DNA from 3 places in the Streptomyces sp. NPDC004539 genome. Region 2 is predicted to be linked to each of the others. Evidence: riboswitches for the same ligand, from Rfam matches in the RefSeq annotation. Region 2 holds a riboswitch; each other region holds the start of a gene.

What was found. Region 2 has a riboswitch for cyclic di-AMP ahead of ABZX85_RS08000 (LysM peptidoglycan-binding domain-containing M23 family metallopeptidase). Riboswitches for the same ligand answer to the same signal wherever they lie in the genome.
Region 1: linked by a shared signal. The riboswitch ahead of ABZX85_RS04295 (M23 family metallopeptidase) and the one ahead of ABZX85_RS08000 (LysM peptidoglycan-binding domain-containing M23 family metallopeptidase) in region 2 are both predicted to bind cyclic di-AMP.
Region 3: linked by a shared signal. The riboswitch ahead of ABZX85_RS41950 (M23 family metallopeptidase) and the one ahead of ABZX85_RS08000 (LysM peptidoglycan-binding domain-containing M23 family metallopeptidase) in region 2 are both predicted to bind cyclic di-AMP.

Annotation. Positions count from the first base shown of each region.
Region 1 is NZ_JBEXLS010000002.1:129,182-135,677, forward strand. It holds gene ABZX85_RS04280 (DNA topoisomerase IV subunit A) at 1-118, opposite strand, end outside; gene ABZX85_RS04285 (pitrilysin family protein) at 490-1,884, shown strand; gene ABZX85_RS04290 (pitrilysin family protein) at 1,881-3,269, shown strand; cyclic di-AMP (ydaO/yuaA leader) riboswitch at 3,522-3,670, shown strand; gene ABZX85_RS04295 (M23 family metallopeptidase) at 3,685-4,440, shown strand; gene ABZX85_RS04300 (GntR family transcriptional regulator) at 4,631-5,314, shown strand; gene ABZX85_RS04305 (HPr family phosphocarrier protein) at 5,532-5,813, opposite strand; gene ABZX85_RS04310 (GNAT family N-acetyltransferase) at 6,000-6,496, shown strand, end outside.
Region 2 is NZ_JBEXLS010000003.1:321,919-328,414, forward strand. It holds gene ABZX85_RS07980 (XRE family transcriptional regulator) at 1-435, shown strand, start outside; gene ABZX85_RS07985 (DUF6126 family protein) at 432-560, shown strand; gene ABZX85_RS07990 (tyrosine-protein phosphatase) at 570-1,370, opposite strand; gene ABZX85_RS07995 (alpha-galactosidase) at 1,574-3,646, shown strand; cyclic di-AMP (ydaO/yuaA leader) riboswitch at 3,918-4,112, shown strand; gene ABZX85_RS08000 (LysM peptidoglycan-binding domain-containing M23 family metallopeptidase) at 4,115-5,119, shown strand; gene ABZX85_RS08005 (Tat pathway signal sequence domain protein) at 5,348-6,496, shown strand, end outside.
Region 3 is NZ_JBEXLS010000030.1:105,408-111,903, reverse strand. It holds gene trmB (tRNA (guanosine(46)-N7)-methyltransferase TrmB) at 1-162, shown strand, start outside; gene ABZX85_RS41960 (PrsW family intramembrane metalloprotease) at 226-1,521, shown strand; gene ABZX85_RS41955 (aldo/keto reductase) at 1,630-2,577, opposite strand; gene ABZX85_RS41950 (M23 family metallopeptidase) at 2,636-3,631, opposite strand; cyclic di-AMP (ydaO/yuaA leader) riboswitch at 3,639-3,798, opposite strand; tRNA gene ABZX85_RS41945 (tRNA-Met) at 4,052-4,125, opposite strand; gene ABZX85_RS41940 (alginate lyase family protein) at 4,177-5,307, opposite strand; gene ABZX85_RS41935 (dihydrofolate reductase family protein) at 5,452-6,496, opposite strand, start outside.

The sequences.
Region 1 (6,496 bases), on a different contig from region 2:
TGACCGAGTAGGCGTACTCGAGGAAGGAGCCCTGCATCTCGTCGACGACGTCGATGTCGAGGATTCGCTCCTCGAACGAGTCGTCGGGCGGTGGGGTCTTCGTGCTGCGGCGGGCCATCGCTGCCGGCTCCTCTTTTCTGGTCGCTTACCTGCGGGGCGCTCAAGTCGGTGCCGAGCGGGCCGGGTTGCCCTCTGCCCCTGGAGCCCGGGCCCCGGTGAGGGCCGGACTCGCTCGTGCGTGACGTGTCTCAAGGGTCTGACGTCGACCATTGTGGACCGTGGCACTGACAACCCGGGCCAGGGCCCGGTGTCACGGGCCCGGACGGGCGAGCACGGGCCGTTCCCCCACGGTCGCCCGCAGGTTACGCGATCCGCTCTCGGCGTACGTCCGCCGGGAACTTCGCCGACCGTCCGCGCGCTTGCATACAGTGACAGGACCGGCAGGAAACTCCGCGGTTCGAGGACCGCGCCGCGATCGAAGGGACGTACATGCCCATGGGTCACACGGCCACCGCCCAGGCAGGCTCCGGGGGCCTGACAGCGACCGAGCACCGCCTGGCCAACGGCCTGCGCGTGGTGCTCTCCGAGGACCATCTGACCCCCGTCGCGGCGGTGTGCCTCTGGTACGACGTCGGCTCGCGCCACGAGGTCAAGGGCCGCACCGGCCTCGCCCACCTCTTCGAGCACCTGATGTTCCAGGGCTCCGCCCAGGTCAAGGGCAACGGCCACTTCGAGCTGGTCCAGGGCGCCGGCGGCTCCCTGAACGGCACCACCAGCTTCGAGCGCACCAACTACTTCGAGACCATGCCCGCCCACCAGCTGGAGCTCGCCCTCTGGCTGGAGGCCGACCGCATGGGCTCCCTGCTGGCCGCCCTGGACGACGAGTCCATGGAGAACCAGCGCGACGTCGTCAAGAACGAGCGCCGCCAGCGCTACGACAACGTCCCCTACGGGACGGCGTTCGAGAAGCTGACCGCCCTCGTCTACCCGGACGGCCACCCCTACCACCACACGCCCATCGGCTCGATGGCCGACCTGGACGCGGCGACCCTGGAGGACGCGCGCGCGTTCTTCCGGACGTACTACGCGCCGAACAACGCGGTCCTGTCGGTGGTCGGCGACATCGACCCGGAGCAGACGCTCGCCTGGGTCGAGAAGTACTTCGGCTCCATCCCCGGGCACGACGGCAAGCCCGCGCCGCGCGACGGCTCCCTGCCGGACGTCATCGGCGGTGAGCTGCGCGAGGTCGTCGTCGAGGAGGTCCCCGCGCGCGCGTTGATGGCCGCCTACCGGCTCCCCGAGGACGGCACGCGCGCGGGGGACGCGGCGGACCTGGCGCTCACCGTCCTCGGCGGCGGCGAGTCCTCCCGCCTGTACAACCGCCTCGTACGGCGCGACCGCACCGCCGTCGCGGCCGGCTTCGGCCTGCTGAGGCTGGCCGGGGCGCCCTCCCTGGGCTGGCTGGACGTCAAGACGTCCGGGGACGTCGAGGTGCCCGTCATCGAGGCCGCCATCGACGAGGAGCTCGCCCGGTTCGCCGCGGAGGGCCCGACGGCCGAGGAGATGGAGCGCGCGCAGGCCCAGCTGGAGCGCGAGTGGCTGGACCGGCTCGGCACGGTCGCCGGCCGCGCGGACGAACTGTGCCGGTTCGCCGTCCTGTTCGGCGACGCGCAGCTCGCCCTCACGGCCGTGGGACGCGTGCTGGAGATCACCCCCGAGGAAGTCCAGGAGGTCGCCAAGGCGCGCCTGCGGCCCGACAACCGCGCGGTGCTCGTCTACGAGCCCAAGCACCCCGACACCGCCGAGGACGCGGACGTCCCCGGCGACCCCGCGCGCGAAGCGACCGTAGAGGCCGGCGACGACAACGAGGAGACGGCCAAGTGACCGAGCTCGCCACGATGGACTTCCACCCGCAGCCCCAGGCGGGCGAGGCCAAGCCCTGGGCGTTCCCCGCGCCCGAGCGCGCCACCCTCACCAACGGCCTGACGGTCCTGCGCTGCCACCGCCCCGGCCAGCAGGTCGTCGCCGTCGAGGTCCTCCTCGACGCGCCCCTGGACGCCGAGCCGACCGGCTTGGACGGCGTCGCGACGATCATGGCGCGGGCCTTCTCCGAGGGCACCGACCGGCACTCCGCCGAGGAGTTCGCCGCCGAGCTGGAGCGCGCGGGCGCCACGCTCGACGCGCACGCCGACCACCCCGGCGTCCGGCTCAGCCTGGAGGTCCCGGCCTCCCGGCTCGCCAAGGGCCTCGGACTGCTCGCCGACGCCCTGCGCGCGCCCGCGTTCGCCGAGGGCGAGGTCGAACGGCTGGTGCGCAACCGGCTCGACGAGATCCCGCACGAGCTGGCCAACCCCTCCCGGCGGGCCGCCAAGGAGCTCTCCAAGGAGCTGTTCCCGGCCGACGCGCGCATGTCGCGCCCGCGCCAGGGCACCGAGGAGACCGTCGAGAAGATCGACGCCGCCGCCGTCCGCGCCTTCTACGACCGGCACGTCCGCCCCGCGACGGCCACCGCGGTCGTCGTCGGCGACCTGAACGGCATCGACCTCGACGCCCTGCTCGCCGAGACCCTGGGCGCCTGGACGGGCTCCTCGGCGCAGTCCCGGCCGGTCCCGCCGATCACCGCCGACGACACCGGGCGCGTCGTCATCGTCGACCGGCCCGGCGCCGTCCAGACGCAGTTGCTGATCGGTCGGATCGGCGCCGACCGGCACGACCGCGTGTGGGCCGCCCAGGTGCTCGGTACGTACTGCCTCGGCGGCACCCTGACGTCCCGTCTGGACGCCGTCCTGCGAGAGGAGAAGGGCTACACCTACGGCGTGCGCGCCTTCGGGCAGGTCATGCGGTCCGCTCCGGACGGCTCCGGCGCCTCCATGCTGGCCATCAGCGGCTCCGTCGACACGCCCAACACCGGTCCCGCGCTCGCGGACCTGTGGACCGTCCTGCGCACGCTCGCCGCCGAGGGCCTCACGGACGCCGAGCGCGACTTCGCCGTGCAGAACCTCGTCGGTGTGGCGCCGCTCAAGTACGAGACCGCCGCGGCCGTCGCCGGGACCCTCGCCGACCAGGTCGAGCAGTTCCTCCCGGACGACTTCCAGGCGACCCTCTACCGCCGGCTCGCCGCCACGGGGACCGTCGAGGCGACCGCCGCCGCCGTCAACGCCTTCCCGGTCGACCGCCTCGTCACGATCCTCGTGGGTGACGCGAAGGAGATCCGGGAGCCGGTCGAGGCCCTCGGGATCGGCCCGGTGCGGGTCGTGACGGCCGAGTAGGAGCCGACAGCCGACGGGCACGCGCGCGTGGGGGACGCCGGATGTCAGGCGTCCCCCACGCGCGCGTTCACCGTTCGCACAGCGACACCGCATCCGAACGCGCGTTCCCGGTGATGACCGTTTTAGTCCGGAGCGTTCGCCTCTGCCCTGTGGTGTGCGCTACAAAAACCCCTGTGCGTTTGGGAATCGACGGCGGCCCCTCTAGCGTCGTCCGGGCTGTTCGTCGGGCAGTACGCCGCACACCGCGGCACCGGACAGCGATCGCCGAGTCCCCGTACGGCGCGAGCCAGGGGAGCCGGGGACCCACCCAGTCCCTGGGGTGAATCGGGCGCGTGCGCCCGTAGGAGACCTTCCTGCTCCGAACCCGTCAGCTAACCCGGTAGGCGAGAGGGAAGGAAAGGACGAACACGACCTCATGGCGTTCACCTGCGCCACCGGCAAGCGCCGCAAGGCGGGCCGGATGCAGCGTACGACCGCCCGCGCGGCGGGCATAGCGGCGCTCACGACCTCGGCGCTGGCCGCCGGCTCTCCCCCCGAACCGACCGCCGCGAACGCCGCTCCGGCCATGGACGACACCGTCACCGTGCGCCTGGACACCGTCGCCGCGCACGCCGACGACCACGCGGCCGTGCAGGAACAGGCCGTCCAGCGGGCCGCCGCCCGCGCGCGGACCGAGGCGGTGCGCGCCCAGGCCGCCGAGGACGCCCGGGCCGCGCGCCTGGCCGAGGCCCGGGCCGCGCGGGAGGCCGAACGCGCCCGCCTGAACGCCTTCGTCGCCCCGGTCACCGGCTCCTACGTCTCCACCGGCTACCGCAGTGGCGGCTCCCTGTGGTCCTCCGGCAGCCACACGGGCATCGACTTCCACGCCGCGACCGGCACCCCGGTGCACGCCGTCGGGCTCGGCACCGTCGTCGAGGCCGGCTGGGGCGGCGCCTACGGCAACCAGGTCGTCGTCCGGATGAACGACGGGACCTACACGCAGTACGGCCACCTGTCGTCGATCTCCGTCTCCGTGGGGCAGACGGTCACCCCGGGGGAGCGGATCGGCCTCTCCGGTGCCACGGGCAACGTGACCGGCCCGCACCTGCACTTCGAGGCCCGGACGACGCCGGAGTACGGCTCCGACATCGACCCGGTCGCCTATCTGCGCGCGCACGGCGTCGGCGTCTGACGCGCGAGATCGTCCAGCCCCGGCCCCCTCGGCCGGGGCTTTCGACGTTTCGGACGCACTTCTGTCCAAAAAATATCCATGGATTCCGGCCCGCCATCGGAAATTCCGGCGCATTGCAATAGAGTCACGGAACACACGTCGATCGGCTGCGTTCGACGGCGTTTCACGGGGATTAAGGCGGAGGTCGGTCATGCGTATTCCGGCGCACTCGGTGTGCACGGCCATCCGGGACGACATCGTCTCGGGTGTCTACGAGCGCGGCAGCCGTCTCACCGAGGAACTCCTCGCGCGCCGGTACGGCGTCAGCCGCGTCCCCGTCCGTGAGGCGCTGCGCACGCTGGAGGCCGAGGGGTTCGTCGTGACCCGCCGGCACGCGGGCGCGTGCGTGGCCGAGCCGACCGAGCAGGAGGCCGCCGACCTGCTGGAGATGCGGCTGCTGCTGGAGCCCCTCGGCGCCGCGCGGGCCGCCCAGCGGCGCACCGAGGCCCATCTGAAGGTGCTGCGCGGACTCGTCAGGCTGGGCCAGGAGCGGGCCAGGAGGGGTAACAGCGAGGATCTGCGCTCCCTGGGCGGCTGGTTCCACGAGACGCTCGCCCAGGCGTGCGGAAGCCACGCCCTGACCTCGACGCTGACCCAGCTGCGCCACAAGATCGCCTGGATGTACGCCGTGGAGCCGTCGGTCGCCCCCGTCGACTCCTGGGCCGAGCACGGCGCGATCGTCGACGCCGTCGCGCGCGGCGACGCCGAACGCGCGCGGGCGGTCACCGCCCTGCACACCGAGCGCTCCACCGCCGCCCACCGGCTGCGCTTCGCCGGCGCCGACCGTGTGAGGACTTCGCAACACGCCGTAAACATGACCGGCCTGCGGCATTAACACGGGCGCCGTATACAAAGAACAGGTAATTATCCGAGGGCTATTTCCGCTGCCCTTTTCCGGAGTGCGCCGTGAATTTCCCGGTGCGCGCCTTCCGTGTGCGCCCGCGCGCCCCGCGGTCCTTATGCCGGGCAATTCATTCCGAGGTGCCCGGAAACGACGGAGCCGCGCCACCTGGAAAGGGTGACGCGGCTCGGTACGCGCGCGTGGAGCGTCGTCAGACGGTCTCGGGGAGCTCGTCGAGACCCTCGGAGACCAGCTTGGCCAGCCGGTCGAGGGCGGCGTCCGCGCCCTCGGCGTCGGAGGCCAGGACGACCTCCTCGCCGCCCTTGGCGCCGAGGCCGAGGACGCCCAGCATGGAGCCCGCGTTGACGGGGGTGCCGCCCGCCTTGGCGATCGTGACCGGTACGCCGGTGGCCGTGGCGGATCGGACGAAGAGGGAGGCGGGGCGGGCGTGAAGGCCCTCCGCCCAGCCGATGGTGACGCGGCGCTCAGCCATGTGATGCTGCCCTTCGGTGTTCAGGGTTGTCTAGACCAGTTTTCCACACGTGAAGCGTTCCCGGAGGAGCCACGACGGCGTCCCCGGGACGGCCGTCCGGACCGCGGCCTCGGTCCGGTTCGTGCCGTCTTCCGTCCCCCAGACTGCCTCGCGCCGTTGTCGGACGCGAGCCGTACGCTGGGCCCCATGCAGAGCGCGCAGGAGCGGCACGAGTACCCCGCCCACTGGGAAGCCGACGTGGTGCTGCGCGACGGCGGCACCGCGCGCGTGCGGCCCATCACCGCCGACGACGCCGAGCGCCTGGTCAGCTTCTACGAGCAGGTGTCGGACGAGTCGAAGTACTACCGCTTCTTCGCGCCCTACCCGCGCCTGTCCGCGAAGGACGTCCACCGCTTCACGCACCACGACTTCGTGGACCGGGTGGGACTCGCCGCCACCGTCGGAGGCGAGTTCATCGCCACCGTACGCTATGACCGCATCGGTCCCGACGGCCTGCCCGCGACCGGCCCCGCCGACGAGGCGGAGGTCGCCTTCCTCGTCCAGGACGCCCACCAGGGCCGCGGCGTCGCCTCCGCCCTCCTGGAGCACATCGCCGCCGTCGCGCGCGAGCGCGGCATCCGCCGCTTCGCCGCCGAGGTGCTCCCCGCCAACTCCAAGATGATCAAGGTCTTCACCGACGCCGG
Region 2 (6,496 bases):
CTCGCGCTCGCCCGGGTCTACGGTACGACGGTCTCCGAACTCCTCGGCGAGAGCGCCGTGCTCCGGGACGCGGTCGTGCGCGCCGGGGACATGGAGCCCACCGAGGCCGGCGGCTGGACGTACGTCCAGGCCGGGGCCGCCGGACGCGGGATGCAGGCGCTGCGGGTGCGCGTCCCGCACGGCGCGCAGGGCGACATCGTGCGCGTGCACCCCGGGGAGGAGTGGCTGTACGTCCTCAAGGGGCGGCTGCGCCTGACCCTCGGCGACTCCACGCACCTCCTCGACCCCGGGGACAGCGCGCACTTCGACTCGCTGACCCCGCACCGCATCGCCGCCCGGGACGAGCCCGGCGTCGACCTCCTCTTCGTCCACACCCTGTTGCAGAGCCCCACGGCCGCCCTGTGCCTGGGCCCCACCCCTGGAGAGACCCCATGACCGACAACCGTGAGGAACGCTTCCCGCGCGCCCTGTGGATCAGGCTGCTCGTCTACGTCGTCGGCGGGCACGTCCTCGGCCTGTTCCTCTGGTTCCTCTTCGAGATGGGGGCGCGGCAGCAGTAGCCCGCGCGCTCACTCCAGGAAGCGGTCCTCCAGGCGCGCCCGCAGCTCCGGCGTCACCCCGAGGCCCTGCTCCAGATACGCGTCCACCGAGCCCCACCGCTCGTCGATCGCGTCGAACGCCGCCTGGAGGTACTCCGCGCGGGCCTCGAACAGGGGGCTGAGCAGTTCGGTGATCTCGGGGGAGCGCTCGGGCGGGGCGGAGCCGTCCGAGCGGCGCAGCCGGTAGCGGCGGTGCGTCGCGTTCGACTCCAGGTAGTCCGCGACGATCGCCTCGCGCTCCACGCCCAGCGCGAGGAGCGTCACGGCTATGGACAGGCCCGCGCGGTCCTTGCCCGCCGCGCAGTGCATGAGGGCGGGCACGCTGTCGTCGGCGAGGGCGGCCAGCACCTGGGAGTGCTCGGCGGTGCGGGCCCCGATCATCGTGCGGTACGACGTGATCATGCGCTCGGCCGCCCTGCCGTCGCCGAGGATCTCGCGGAGCTGCTCGGTCTCGCCGTCGCGGACCATCTTCCAGAACTCCGCGCCGTCCGCCGGGTCCGACAGCGGCAGGTTGACGTTGCGCGTGCCCGGCAGTTCGACGTCCGGGCCCTCCAGCTTCTGGTCCGCCGCGTTGCGGAAGTCGAAGACCGTGTGCAGGCCCAGGGAGGCCAGGAACGCGGTGTCCTCCTCGGTCGCGTGCGCCAGATGGCCGCTGCGGAACAGCACGCCGTGGCGCACCCGGCGCCCGTCAGCCGTCGGCAGGCCGCCCACGTCACGGAAATTGCGGACGCCTGCCAGCTCGGGTTCGGTCGAGGGGATCTGCTGCGTCACGGGGTCTCCCTCCCAGTCGGTCCCGGGCCGGCGCGGCTCAGAAATGGCCGGTGGGACACGCTGTCGACGATACGACATGGGTGTGACACCCAAGCAGTTGTCCACAGGCGTTGCAGGCGGGCCCGGCGACCCCCGATGATGTTGCCGTCTGGTCGTACGTGTTCGTATGTGTTTTATCTGATTTTCGATCGTGTGAGGGTCTGATGCTGGAAACCGCTGAGAACGGGCGTACGTGGCTCCTTTCGGGCCCCACGAGCAGTTACGCCCTCCACCTCACGGAGAGCGGTGAACTGCTGCACCTCCACTGGGGACCGGCGATCGCCCTGGCCGACGCCGAGGCGCTGGCCGCCGTCCCGCTGCCGCACGGCTCGTCCTTCGAGTCCGCGCTGGACGGCCGCGAGGAGTACCCGGTGGAGGGCGGCCCCCGCTTCACGCGCCCGGCGCTCTCCGTGCGCACCCCCGGGCGCCGGGGCACGGAGTGGGCCTTCGAGGCGTACGACGCGCAGGGTGGCGAACTCCGGCTCACGTTCCGGGACGGCGGACTGACCGTCGCCCTGCACTACCGGATGCGCGGGGACGTCGTCGAGCGCTGGGCGGTCCTCGGGAACGACGGGGCCGAGCCGCTGGAGCTGCTGCGCGCCGACTCCGCGACCTGGACCCTCCCGCACCGCGAGGGCTGGCGCCTGTCCCAGCTGCACGGCCGCTGGGCCGCCGAGTCCCGCCTCACGCGGGCACAGCTCACCTACGGCGAGAAGATCATCGGCAGCCGCCGGGGCCACACCGGCCACCCCCACCTGCCCTGGGTCGCCCTCGACACCGACGCCACCGAGGAGCGCGGCGAGGTCTTCACCGCCGCCCTCGGCTGGTCCGGCTCCTGGCGGATCGCCGTCGCCCAGCTCCCCGACGCGCGCGTGCAGATCACCGGCGGCGCCGGACACGACGACTCCGGCCTCCTGCTCCTCGGCGACGGCGACTCCTTCACGACCCCCGTCTTCGCCGCCCTGTGGACGGACGGCGGCTTCGGCGGCGCCAGCCGCACCTGGCACGCCTACCAGCGCGAGCACGTCATCCCGGACGCCGAGCAGGACCGCCCGGTGCTGTTCAACTCCTGGGAGGCGACCACCTTCGACATCTCCGAGGAGCAGCAGCTCGTCCTCGCGCGCCGGGCGGCGGACATCGGCGTCGAGCTGTTCGTCGTCGACGACGGCTGGTTCGGGGCGCGCACCAGCGACCGCGCGGGCCTCGGCGACTGGACGCCCAACCCCGACCGCTTCCCGGAGGGCCTCAAGCCCCTCGCGGACCGGGTGCACGGCCTCGGCATGCAGTTCGGCATCTGGGTCGAGCCCGAGATGGTCAACCCGGACAGCGACCTCTACCGCGCCCACCCCGACTGGGTGCAGTTCCAGGAGGGCCGCACGCGCACCGAGTTCCGCAACCAGCTGATGCTCAACCTCGCGCGCGAGGACGTCCAGGAGTACCTGTGGGAGCGGCTCGACACCCTCCTGTCCAGCGCCCCCATCGACTACGTGAAGTGGGACTTCAACCGCTGCTTCACCGACGCCGGCTGGCCCGGCGACCCCTACCCGCAGCGCCTGTGGGTCGACCACGTGCGCGCGCTGTACGCGCTCCTGGACCGGCTGCGCGCCAAGCACCCCGGTGTCGCCTTCGAGTCCTGCTCGGGCGGCGGCGGCCGGATCGACCTCGGCATCCTCGGCCGTACCGACCAGGTGTGGACCTCCGACAACACCGACCCGCTGGACCGGCTCGCCATCCAGCACGGCTTCAGCCAGATCCACCCCGCGCGCGTGATGGCCGCCTGGGTCACCGACAGCCCCAACGTCCAGCTCAACCACCGGGTCAGCTCGCTGAAGTTCCGGTTCGTCAGCTCCTTCGCCGGGGTCCTCGGGGTCGGCGGCGACCTCTCCGAGTGGACCGACGCGGAGCTCGCCGAGGCGCGCGAGTGGGTGGAGCTCTACAAGGAGATCCGGCCCGTCGTCCAGCACGGCGACCTCTACCGGCTGCGCGCCCCGGAGGGCGGCCTCAGCGCCGTGCAGTACGTCCGGGGGGACGAGACGGTCGTGCTCGCCTGGCTCCAGTCCCAGCACTACGGGGAGCCCGTACCGGCGGTACGGCTGCGGGGACTTGACGCGACGGCGTCGTACGAATGCCGTGAAACGGGTGAAATCCATCGAGGTGCGGTGCTGCTGCACCACGGGCTGCGGACCGGGCTCCGGGGTGACCTGGATGCGGCGGTATTCCGGCTGCGTCGCATCTGAGGTTTCTGTCCGAATTCGCAGGCTTCATTCCAACTCGCTCTGGAATAAGGAAAGCTGTGAATCGGTCGTGTGAGCAGGGTCATATTCCTGACCCTGCGTCGCGCGTCATGTTCACGTAATAGGGGCGGTTTTCAAGGGGGATCGGGCATACGGGCGGGTCGTTCGCGTACGTACGGTCACCGGAAAAACCCATGGCGAATCGACAGGCACGCAATTCACAGGCAACTTCTGCTTGTGATCGTGTGTCCGCGTCGCCTACGTTCACCAGCAATCCGGACGGACGCCGAATCCTGCCACCGCCCGGAGCCGCACCCACCCACCAGTGAAACGGCAGGAGCGGGGGACCCACAGGAATCACCGCCTGTTCCGGTCTTCCGGAAGAGGCTAGGGGTAAAGCCGCATCCGTGCGGCCGGGCATCTCCTGCTCGCACCCGACAGCTCACCTCGCAGGCGCAGGAGAGGAATTCCATGCCCGCCAGGGGTAAGCACCGCCGCCCGAAGCCGCCCCGTTTCTCGCGGTCGCTCGCCGTCGCCGGAACAGGTGGCGCGGCGCTCGCGCTCCCGCTCATCGGGGCCACCGGGGCGCACGCCCAGACGGCATCCTCCGCCGGTACGTCGGCCGCCACGGCCGCCGCCGCCACGTCCGTCCCCGAACAGGCCGTCCAGGCCGCCCCGGTGACCCGCACGTCGGCGTCCACGAGCCGCAAGACGACCACCTACACCGTCCGCTCCGGCGACTACCTCTCGAAGATCGCCGAGGAGCAGAACGTCACCGGGGGCTGGCAGCGGCTCTACGAGGACAACCGGGACGCCGTCGGCTCCGACCCGTCGCTGATCCACCCCGGTCTGCGGCTGTCGCTGGGCGCGAAGGCGGCGCGGGCGGAGAGCGGTTCGTCCTCCTCCAGCTCGGCCGGTTCGTCTTCGGCTTCGTCGTCCGGCTCGTCGTCCTCGGGCACGCAGTCCTCGCAGCGGTCGTCGCAGAAGGCGCAGGAATCCTCCGACTCCTCGGCCTCCTCGAAGAGTTCGTCCTCCTCGAAGGCCACCACCGAGAGCGCCTCGTCCTCCTCCGGCTTCACCCTCCCCGTCCGGGGCGCGGTCGTCGGCACCGGCTACCGGGTCTCGGGCAGCATGTGGTCCAGCGGCTACCACACGGGCGTCGACTTCGTCGTCCCGAGCGGCACGACCCTGCGGTCCGTCGGCGCGGGCACGGTCGTCTCGGCGGGCTGGGCCAACGCGTACGGCAACCAGGTCGTCATCAAGCTCGCGGACGGCTACTACGCGCAGTACGCGCACCTGTCGGCGCTCAACGTCTCGGCCGGCCAGAGCGTCAGCGCGGGCCAGCAGATCGGCTACTCCGGCTCCACGGGCAACGTGACCGGACCGCACCTGCACTTCGAGATACGCACGACGCCGGACTACGGCTCGGACGTCGACCCGCTCGCCTACCTCCGCTCGCACGGAGTCTCCGTCTGACGCCACCGAGCACTTCCTGACACGCCTCCGAAGGCCGGACCCCCGATCCCCGGGTCCGGCCTTCGGGGCGTTCGGGAGCGTTCCGGGGCGTTCCTGGTCGGGCGCCGGCTGTGGGTTCTTGCGCGATCATGATCGTTCTGTTGCGGTCGTGTGGCATCCGTCGACAGCTGGGGAGACCCGGGGACACAGTGATCACCGTCCCCGTGAAAGCGCTTTCCAGGAGGTCCAGTGTCCGGCGTCGGCCGACGTACCGTCATCAAGGGCGCCGCCGTCGCGGCTGCCGCCACCTCGTTCTCCTGGGCCCTGTCCCGCCCCGCCGCGGCGGCTGGCGACAGCGCCACCGAACTCCACTGGCTGGAGGGCACCCCCGACGCCCACGCCGGCACCACCTGGGGCGTCCCCTGGGCACGCGGAACGCACAGAACCGGACAGCCCCTCAAGCTGACGGCCGCCGACGGCACCGACGTCCCCGTCCAGTCCTGGCCCACCGCCTACTGGCCCGACGGCTCGGTCAAGTGGACGGCCCACGCGATCGCCCCCGACGCCCCCCGGTCCGACCGCTACCTCCTCGCCGCCGGCAACCCGGCCGCCCCCGGGCACCGGGTGACGGTCCGGCGGGCGAAGGGCGGCGTCGAGGTCTCGACCGGCGTCCTGACGGCCCGCTTCGCGGAGAAGGGCGCCGACACGGTCGTACGGAGTCTGCGGCGGGGCGGGGTCGAGGTCGCGCGGGACGGGCGGCTCGTCGCGCTGCGGCAGGGGAGTGTGCGGGACGGGGCCGATGTGGAGGCGTTCGCCGGGCGGGTGGAGAAGGTGGAGGTGGAGCAGGACGGGCCGGTGCGGGCCGTCGTACGGGTCGAGGGGCGGCATCGGCACGGCCGGCGGGGCTGGCTGCCGTTCACGCTGCGGTTCGCGTTCTCGGCGGGCGCGGAGTCGTTCCGGCTGGTGCACACCTTCGTCTGGGACGGCGAGCAGGAACCCGGCCGGGACGAGGGCGACTTCCTGCGCGGTCTCGGGGTGCGCTTCACGGTCCCGCTGCGCGACGCCGCCTACGACCGGCACGTCCGGTTCGCCGACTCGGGCGGCGGCCTCTTCGCCGAGGCCGTCCAGGGCATCACCGGCCTGCGCCGAGACCCCGGCGCCGCCGTGCGGGCCGCGCAGATCGCCGGCGAGAAGCTCCCGGACCTCGCGACCTGGGACACCCGCGTATCGAGCCGCCTCGCCTACATCCCCCGATGGGGCGACTACACGCTGACCCAGCCCACCGCCGACGGCTACCAGATCCGCAAGCGCACCAAGGCCGGGTACGGCTGGATTCCGGCCGCCGCCGGTGGACGGGCGGGGGGATTCGGGTACGTCGGCGGCGCGAGCGGCGGACTC
Region 3 (6,496 bases), on a different contig from region 2:
CTCACGGCCCACCCCGAGTTCGAGAACACGCAGGGGGAGGGGGGCGGCGGGTTCGCCCCACGCCCGGAGTTCCGTCCACTGACCCGCTTCGAGGGGCAGGGCTTGGAGAAGGGCCACGTGGTACGGGACTTGCTGTTCCGCCGGGCAGACCAACGCCCTTGACGGAACCCGCACCGGGTCGACAATCCATCGCGGCAGAGCCAATCCCTCGTTATGGTCAATGACGTGTCGACCAGTCCCCCGTACCCGCCCTATCCCCACCACCCGGCCCCACCCCCACCCCGCCCCCGCTGGTGGCGGCGCCCCGTCGTCCGCTACACCGCCCTGATCACCCTCCTCGCGGTCTCCGGCGTCGTCATCCTCGCCCTGGTCCGTGAACAGACCGGTACGCGGGGCCTGTTGGTGGGGCTCGGGCTGGCGATCTTCCCGGTCCCGCTGCTCCTCACGGCCTTCCGCTGGCTGGACCGCTCGGACCCGGCCCCCTGGCGGAACATGCTGTTCGCGTTCGCGTGGGGCGCCTGCGCGGCGACGCTGATCGCGATCGTGGCGAACACGTTCACGACCCAGTGGATAGCGAACACGACGGCGGACCCGGACGGCGCGGACACCCTCGGCGCGACCCTGATAGCCCCGATAGTGGAGGAGTCGGCGAAGGCGGCGGCCGTACTCCTCGTCTTCCTGTTCCGCAGAAGGCAGTTCACGGGCCTGGTGGACGGCGTCGTCATCGCCGGCACGACCGCGGCGGGCTTCGCGTTCACGGAGAACATCCTGTACCTGGGCTCCGCGTACGGCGACGACCAGCTCTCCGGCGACGGCGGCATCGCCTCGGTGACGGCGGCGACGTTCTTCGTCCGGGTGATCATGTCCCCGTTCGCGCACCCCCTGTTCACGGTCTTCACCGGCATCGCCTTCGGCCTCGCGGCACGCACGCCGGACCGCAAGCGCGCCCGCCGGGTCCTGCTCCCCCTCGGCGGTCTGCTCCTCGCGATGGGCATGCACTCCCTGTGGAACGGCTCCGGGCACTTCGGCCCGCTCGGCTTCTTCGTCGTGTACGGCGTCTTCATGGTCCCGGTGTTCGGCCTGCTCATCTGGCTCGTCGTCTGGACCCGCCAGCGCGAGCTGCGCCAGCTCCGCGAGGAACTCCCCGCGTACGTCGCCGCCGGCTGGCTCTCCCCGTACGAGCCCTTCGCCCTCTCCTCGATGCGGGCCCGCCGCATCGCCCGCGACTACGCCGTCCACTACCTGGGCAAACCGGCGGCGAAGACCCTCGCGGAGTACGAGTCGACCGCGACGGCGCTGGCGCAGCTGCGCCGCCAGGGGCGCCTGGGCAACGTCCCCGCGGACTTCGTCACCCGCGAACAGCACCTCCTCACCACCCTGTGGACGCACCGCGCGACCACCCGCCCCGCCCTCGACCACGGGGCCCGGGCCACCACCCCGCCCGCCCCCGCCCCCTACACCTGGCACCCCCCGTTCCCTCCGGCCTACGCCTACCCGCCGTACGGCGGCTACCGGGCCTGAGGAAGCCGAGGAAGCCGAGGAAGCCGAGGAAGCCGAGGAAAGAAAGAACCGGCGGCGGGGCCGTCACACCCCACCGCCGGAAACCTGCCCCCTGCTCATGGCCCAGGGCTACGCCGAAGCCTCCGTGAGCCGGCGCACCTCCGCCTCCGTCAGCGTCAGGTCCCCCAGCGCCAGCAGCGCGGGAAGCTGCTCGACGACCCGGGCGGAAGCGATCGGCGCGGCCACCGTCGGCTGCGCCGCGAGCCACGCCAGCGCGACCGTCGCGACCTCGGCGTCGTGCGCGGCGGCGACCTCGTCGAGCGCGGCCAGCACCTTCACGCCCCGATCGGTGTCGAGGTGCTTCCCGGCACCGGCGGCGGCGCGGGCGCCCGCCACGGCCGTACCCGGCCGGTACTTGCCCGTGAGGAAGCCGGACGCGAGGGCGAAGTACGGGACGGCGGCGAGACCCGCCTGGGAGACGACGGCCTGGAGCTCACCCTCGTACGTGTCGCGGGAGACCAGGTTGTAGTGCGGCTGGATCGCGACGTACCGGGCGAGGCCCTCGCGGTCGGAGAACTCCAGCGACTCGCGCAGGCGCGCGGCGGAGATGTTGGAGGCGGCGATGTGCCGGACCTTGCCCGCCTTCACCAGCTCGTCGAGCGCGCCGACGATCTCCTCGACCGGGGTGTCGGGCTGGTCGAAGTGCGTGTAGTAGAGGTCGATGTGGTCGGTGCCGAGGCGCTTGAGGGAAGCCTCCGCCGCCGCCTTGATGTTGTCGGCGGACAGGCCCTTGAACTCGGGGTGCTGGCTGACCTTCGTCGCGATGACGACGTCGTCCCGGTTGCCCCGGGACGCCACCCACTTGCCGATGATCGTCTCGGACTCGCCGCCGCTGTTCCCCTCGATCCAGGCGGAGTAGGAGTCGGCGGTGTCGACGAAGTTCCCGCCGGCCGCGGCGTACGCGTCGAGAACGGCGAACGATGTCGCCTCGTCGGCGGTCCAGCCGAAGACGTTGCCGCCGAGGGAGAGAGGGAAGACTTCGAGGTCGGAGGAGCCGAGCGGGCGCAGAGTAGTCATGCTCTACGTCAACGTCGGCTCCGGACCCGCGAATTCCGCCGGTGTCGCAAAGATCGGGTCAGGGGTTGAGCCCGTTGCCGCGCAGCCACGCCGCCGGGTCGATGCCGCTCGCCGAGCCGTTGGGGTGGATCTCCAGGTGCAGGTGCGCCCCGGTCACGTTCCCCGTCGCCCCGACGCGCCCGATGATGTCACCCGTACCGACCTTCTGGCCGACACTGACGCTGATGGACGACTGGTGGGCGTACCAGACCTCGGTGCCGTCATCCAGGGTGAGGATGGTGCGGTAGCCGTAGGACCCGGCGTACCCGGCCTCCGTGATGGTCCCGCTGTGGACGGCCTTGATGAGCGTGCCCGTGGGCGCCGCGAAGTCGAGCCCGGTGTGGTACCCGGACGACCACAGCGCCCCGGCCTGACCGAACGTCGAGGTGATGGTGTACGACGAGGTCGGCAGCGTGTACTGCTTGGCGAGCTCGGCGAGCCGCGCCTGCTCCGCCTTCTCCTTCGCGGCCTCGTCGGCCTGCTCCTTGGCCTCTTCGACGTTGGCCTGCGCGGCCTTCGCCGCCTGCGCCGCGGCCTGGGCCTCGGCCCGCTGGGCGGCGACCTTCGCCTGCTGGTCGGCCTGTGTCTGCTGGGACTCGGCCTGCGCGATGATCCGGCTGCGCAGCGCCTCGGCCGCGTCGGAGGACTCCTGGCCGGCCTCGGCGACGATGTTGCTGATCGGCGCGGGTTCCGGCGCCTGGTCGCTGTCGTTCGAGACGAGGGAGCCGACGCCGGGGATGTCGGCGACGTTGATGGAGACGGGCGCGTTGCCCGTGTTGGCGCTGGCCATGCCGCCCGCGCTGACGGCGGCTATGACGCCGACGCCGAGGACGGTGGAGCTGCGGGCGAAGCCGCCGCCACCGGTGCGCTGCTTGGCGACCCGGTGCTTGCCCTTGGCCGGGACGGAGTCCGCGGTGGGGTTCCACTCCTCCCAGGGGCCCTCATCCTCGGCGCGGTAGCTGCCGAACCCGAAGGTCGGCTGGGCGGGGGCTTCTGGGGCAGTCGGGTTCGCCACGCGGGCGCACTCCTTTCCTTCCGCCGCCTACCGGGTTAGCTGACGGGTTCGGAGCGGGAAGGTCTCCTACGCGCGTAAACCGCCCGCTCGTGAGCGGGGGCGTCCGCGTGATTCACCCCAAGGTGGTGGTTCCCCGGTTCCCTCGCGGGATTCGGCGCGTGCGCACGGAGCCGTCTCTTGTGACGGCTGCGACAACCGTGCTGCGTTATCGAACGTTAATCGACCCGGGGGCCCGTTTCCAAGCCGTTCCTCTTGATCGACAAACATTTCTGGCCTGGAATTTTCGGGTCAACGGTGGGGAAAAACGGGCGAGTTGGGTGGCTGGGGAGAACACCGCGATACACAGAGTGACGATCATCGGGTCATCCAGGACAAACAAAGGACCGGAACCCTGTTTCCAGGATTCCGGTCCTTTTTCAGTAGCGGGGACAGGATTTGAACCTGCGACCTCTGGGTTATGAGCCCAGCGAGCTACCGAGCTGCTCCACCCCGCGCCGTTGAGATAACTATAGGCAGACGCCGGGCGGATCTCCAAACCGGTTCGGCTAGACCCCCGGGTTGCCCGCGTGCGTCAGGGTCTCCCAGGCCACGAACAGGTCGTCCGTGCCGGCGGGCCGGTGCCGGGCGACGAGCCGGTGGGCCGCCGGGACGGACTCGCCGAGCCGGCCCTCCAGGTGGTTGACCAGGACCTCCAGGTCGGGCCCCATGTTCCGGTCGACCTTCCCGCCGCACAGCCACGCCGGAGCCTTCTCGCCCTCCTGGTAGCGGGCGTGCAGTTCGGCCGCCGCCTTCAGCCGGTCCTTGACCTCGCCGTACAGGTCGACGCCCTGGTGCCAGGCGGTCTCCGCGATGTGCGAGGCGGCGGCCAACGAGTAGCCGGCGTGCTTGAAGTTGCGGCACGTCTCCTGGGAGACGCCGTCCTTGAACGTCGTCTGCCCGAACCAGTACTTGGTGAGTTTCGCCGGGTCGTCGAGGCCCGCGCGGGCCGGGGCGATCGGGATTCTGCCGTCCTTCTCCAGGTAGAAGTAGGCGGGGACGCGGGCGCGGAAGCGGGTCAGCGCGCGGTCGAAGACGCGGTGGTCGTTCGTGAAGACGCCGATGCCGATCGCCGCGTCCGTCATCGCGAGGTCCCAGTTGCCGTTGTAGTCCGGGACCTCCCGGGTGACGGCCGGCAGGTACGCGTTCCTCAGCATGCCCTCGAAGCGGGCGACCCTGTCCTGCGGCCAGCCGGCGCCGGGGGTGTGCCGGACGATCTCCGCGGCCCGGGTCCAGGTCGAGCCCGCCCACGCGGTCTGGAGGCCGGCGTCGTCCTCCGTGTGCCGTCTGATCTTCGCCGACCAGGCGTCCATGATCTCCCGCGCCTTGACCGCGTGCTGCCGCTTGCCGGTCACGCTGAACAGGAGGGCCTGGGTGTACGCGGCGATCGCGTCCTGCCGCTCCTGCACACAGCCGTGCGCGGGGCGGTTCGGCTGGTCGCCGCCGGGGCAGTCGACGCTCTCGTAGGGCTCCGGGCGGTACTTGTACGAGCCGTACTTGCTGTCCCGCATGTCCAGGTAGGCGCGCAGCCAGGGCTGCTTGCCCGCGTGCACGTTCTCCCGGGCGACGTCGAGCTGGGTCTTGTTCACCAGGACCCCCGGATGCGTGAAGGAGGCGTCCGGGGGGAGGGCTCGGGCCATCTGGCGGGTGTCGGAGGGGTTCGCCGAGCAGGCGGCCAGGGCCAGGAGCAGGGCGGCGGCGAGTACGGGTTTTGCTGACCTCATACGGGCAGCGTCACCTGTGGGTGGGTGGGGCGCAGGTCGGGGTGGGCCGGGTGGGTCAGCTCAGACCAGATGCGCGTTCGGCGCCTTCGCCCTCCCCTCGTACTCCTCCAGCAGGACCACCTCCACCCCGGCGTCCCTCAACAACCCGTTGCCGTCCGCGTCCTGGACGAACGTGTCCGGCTCGATCCACGCCGTGACGACCCTGCGCACCCCGGCGTCCAGGATCAGCCGAGCGCAGGGCGCCGGCCGCGACGCCCGCCGCGCGCACGGCTCCAGGCTGGAGTACACCGTCGCCGTCGCGAGCCTCGTGTCCCCCGCCGCCAGCTTCGCCAGCGCCGCCTCCTCCGCGTGGACGACGGGGTCGCCGCCCTCGCGGGAGTGTCCGCGGGCCAGTTCCGTGCCGTCCTCGGCGACGATCACCGCGCCGACGCTGAACGCCGTCTCCGAGGGCGGACACTGCGCGGCGAGGTCGCAGGCGAGGGCGAGCCAGTGGTGGTCGGCGGGGGTGACGGCGGGGCGGTAGGTCATGAGGACGACGTCCTCGATCCGCCGGGTGCCGACGAGGGTGAGGCGCCCCTCCTGGTACGCGCCGGGCCCGAAGAGCCGGGGCGCCTTCGGGTCGCCGACGAACAACGGGGCCAGCACGAGCTGGAGTTCGTCCGCCAGCCCCGCCCGCAGGAGCTGCGTGTGGATCGTCCCGCCCCCCTCGACCATCAGCCGCCGCACCCCGCGCCCGTACAGATCACCGAGCAGCCGGTGCCAGTCCAGCTCCGGCCCGAGGGGTACGACGCCGGCGGCGATCCCGAGTTCCGTGACCCGCCGGGCGCCCGGGTCCGTCGTATAGACGATCTTCTCCCCGCCCGTGTGCCAGAAGTGGGCGTCGGGGTCGAGGTCGCCGGAGGCGGTGACCGTGACCTTGAGGGGGTACTCGGGGCGGCCCTCGGCGAGGCGGGCGGCGCGGCGGTCGGGGGAGTTGACGAGGAGGCGGGGGTTGTCGGCGCGGATGGTGCCGGCGCCGATGAGGATCGCGTCGGAGGAGGCGCGCACCTCGTCGACCCGGTCGAAGTCGGCGGGGCTGGAGAGGAGCAGGCGGTCGGGGCTCGTG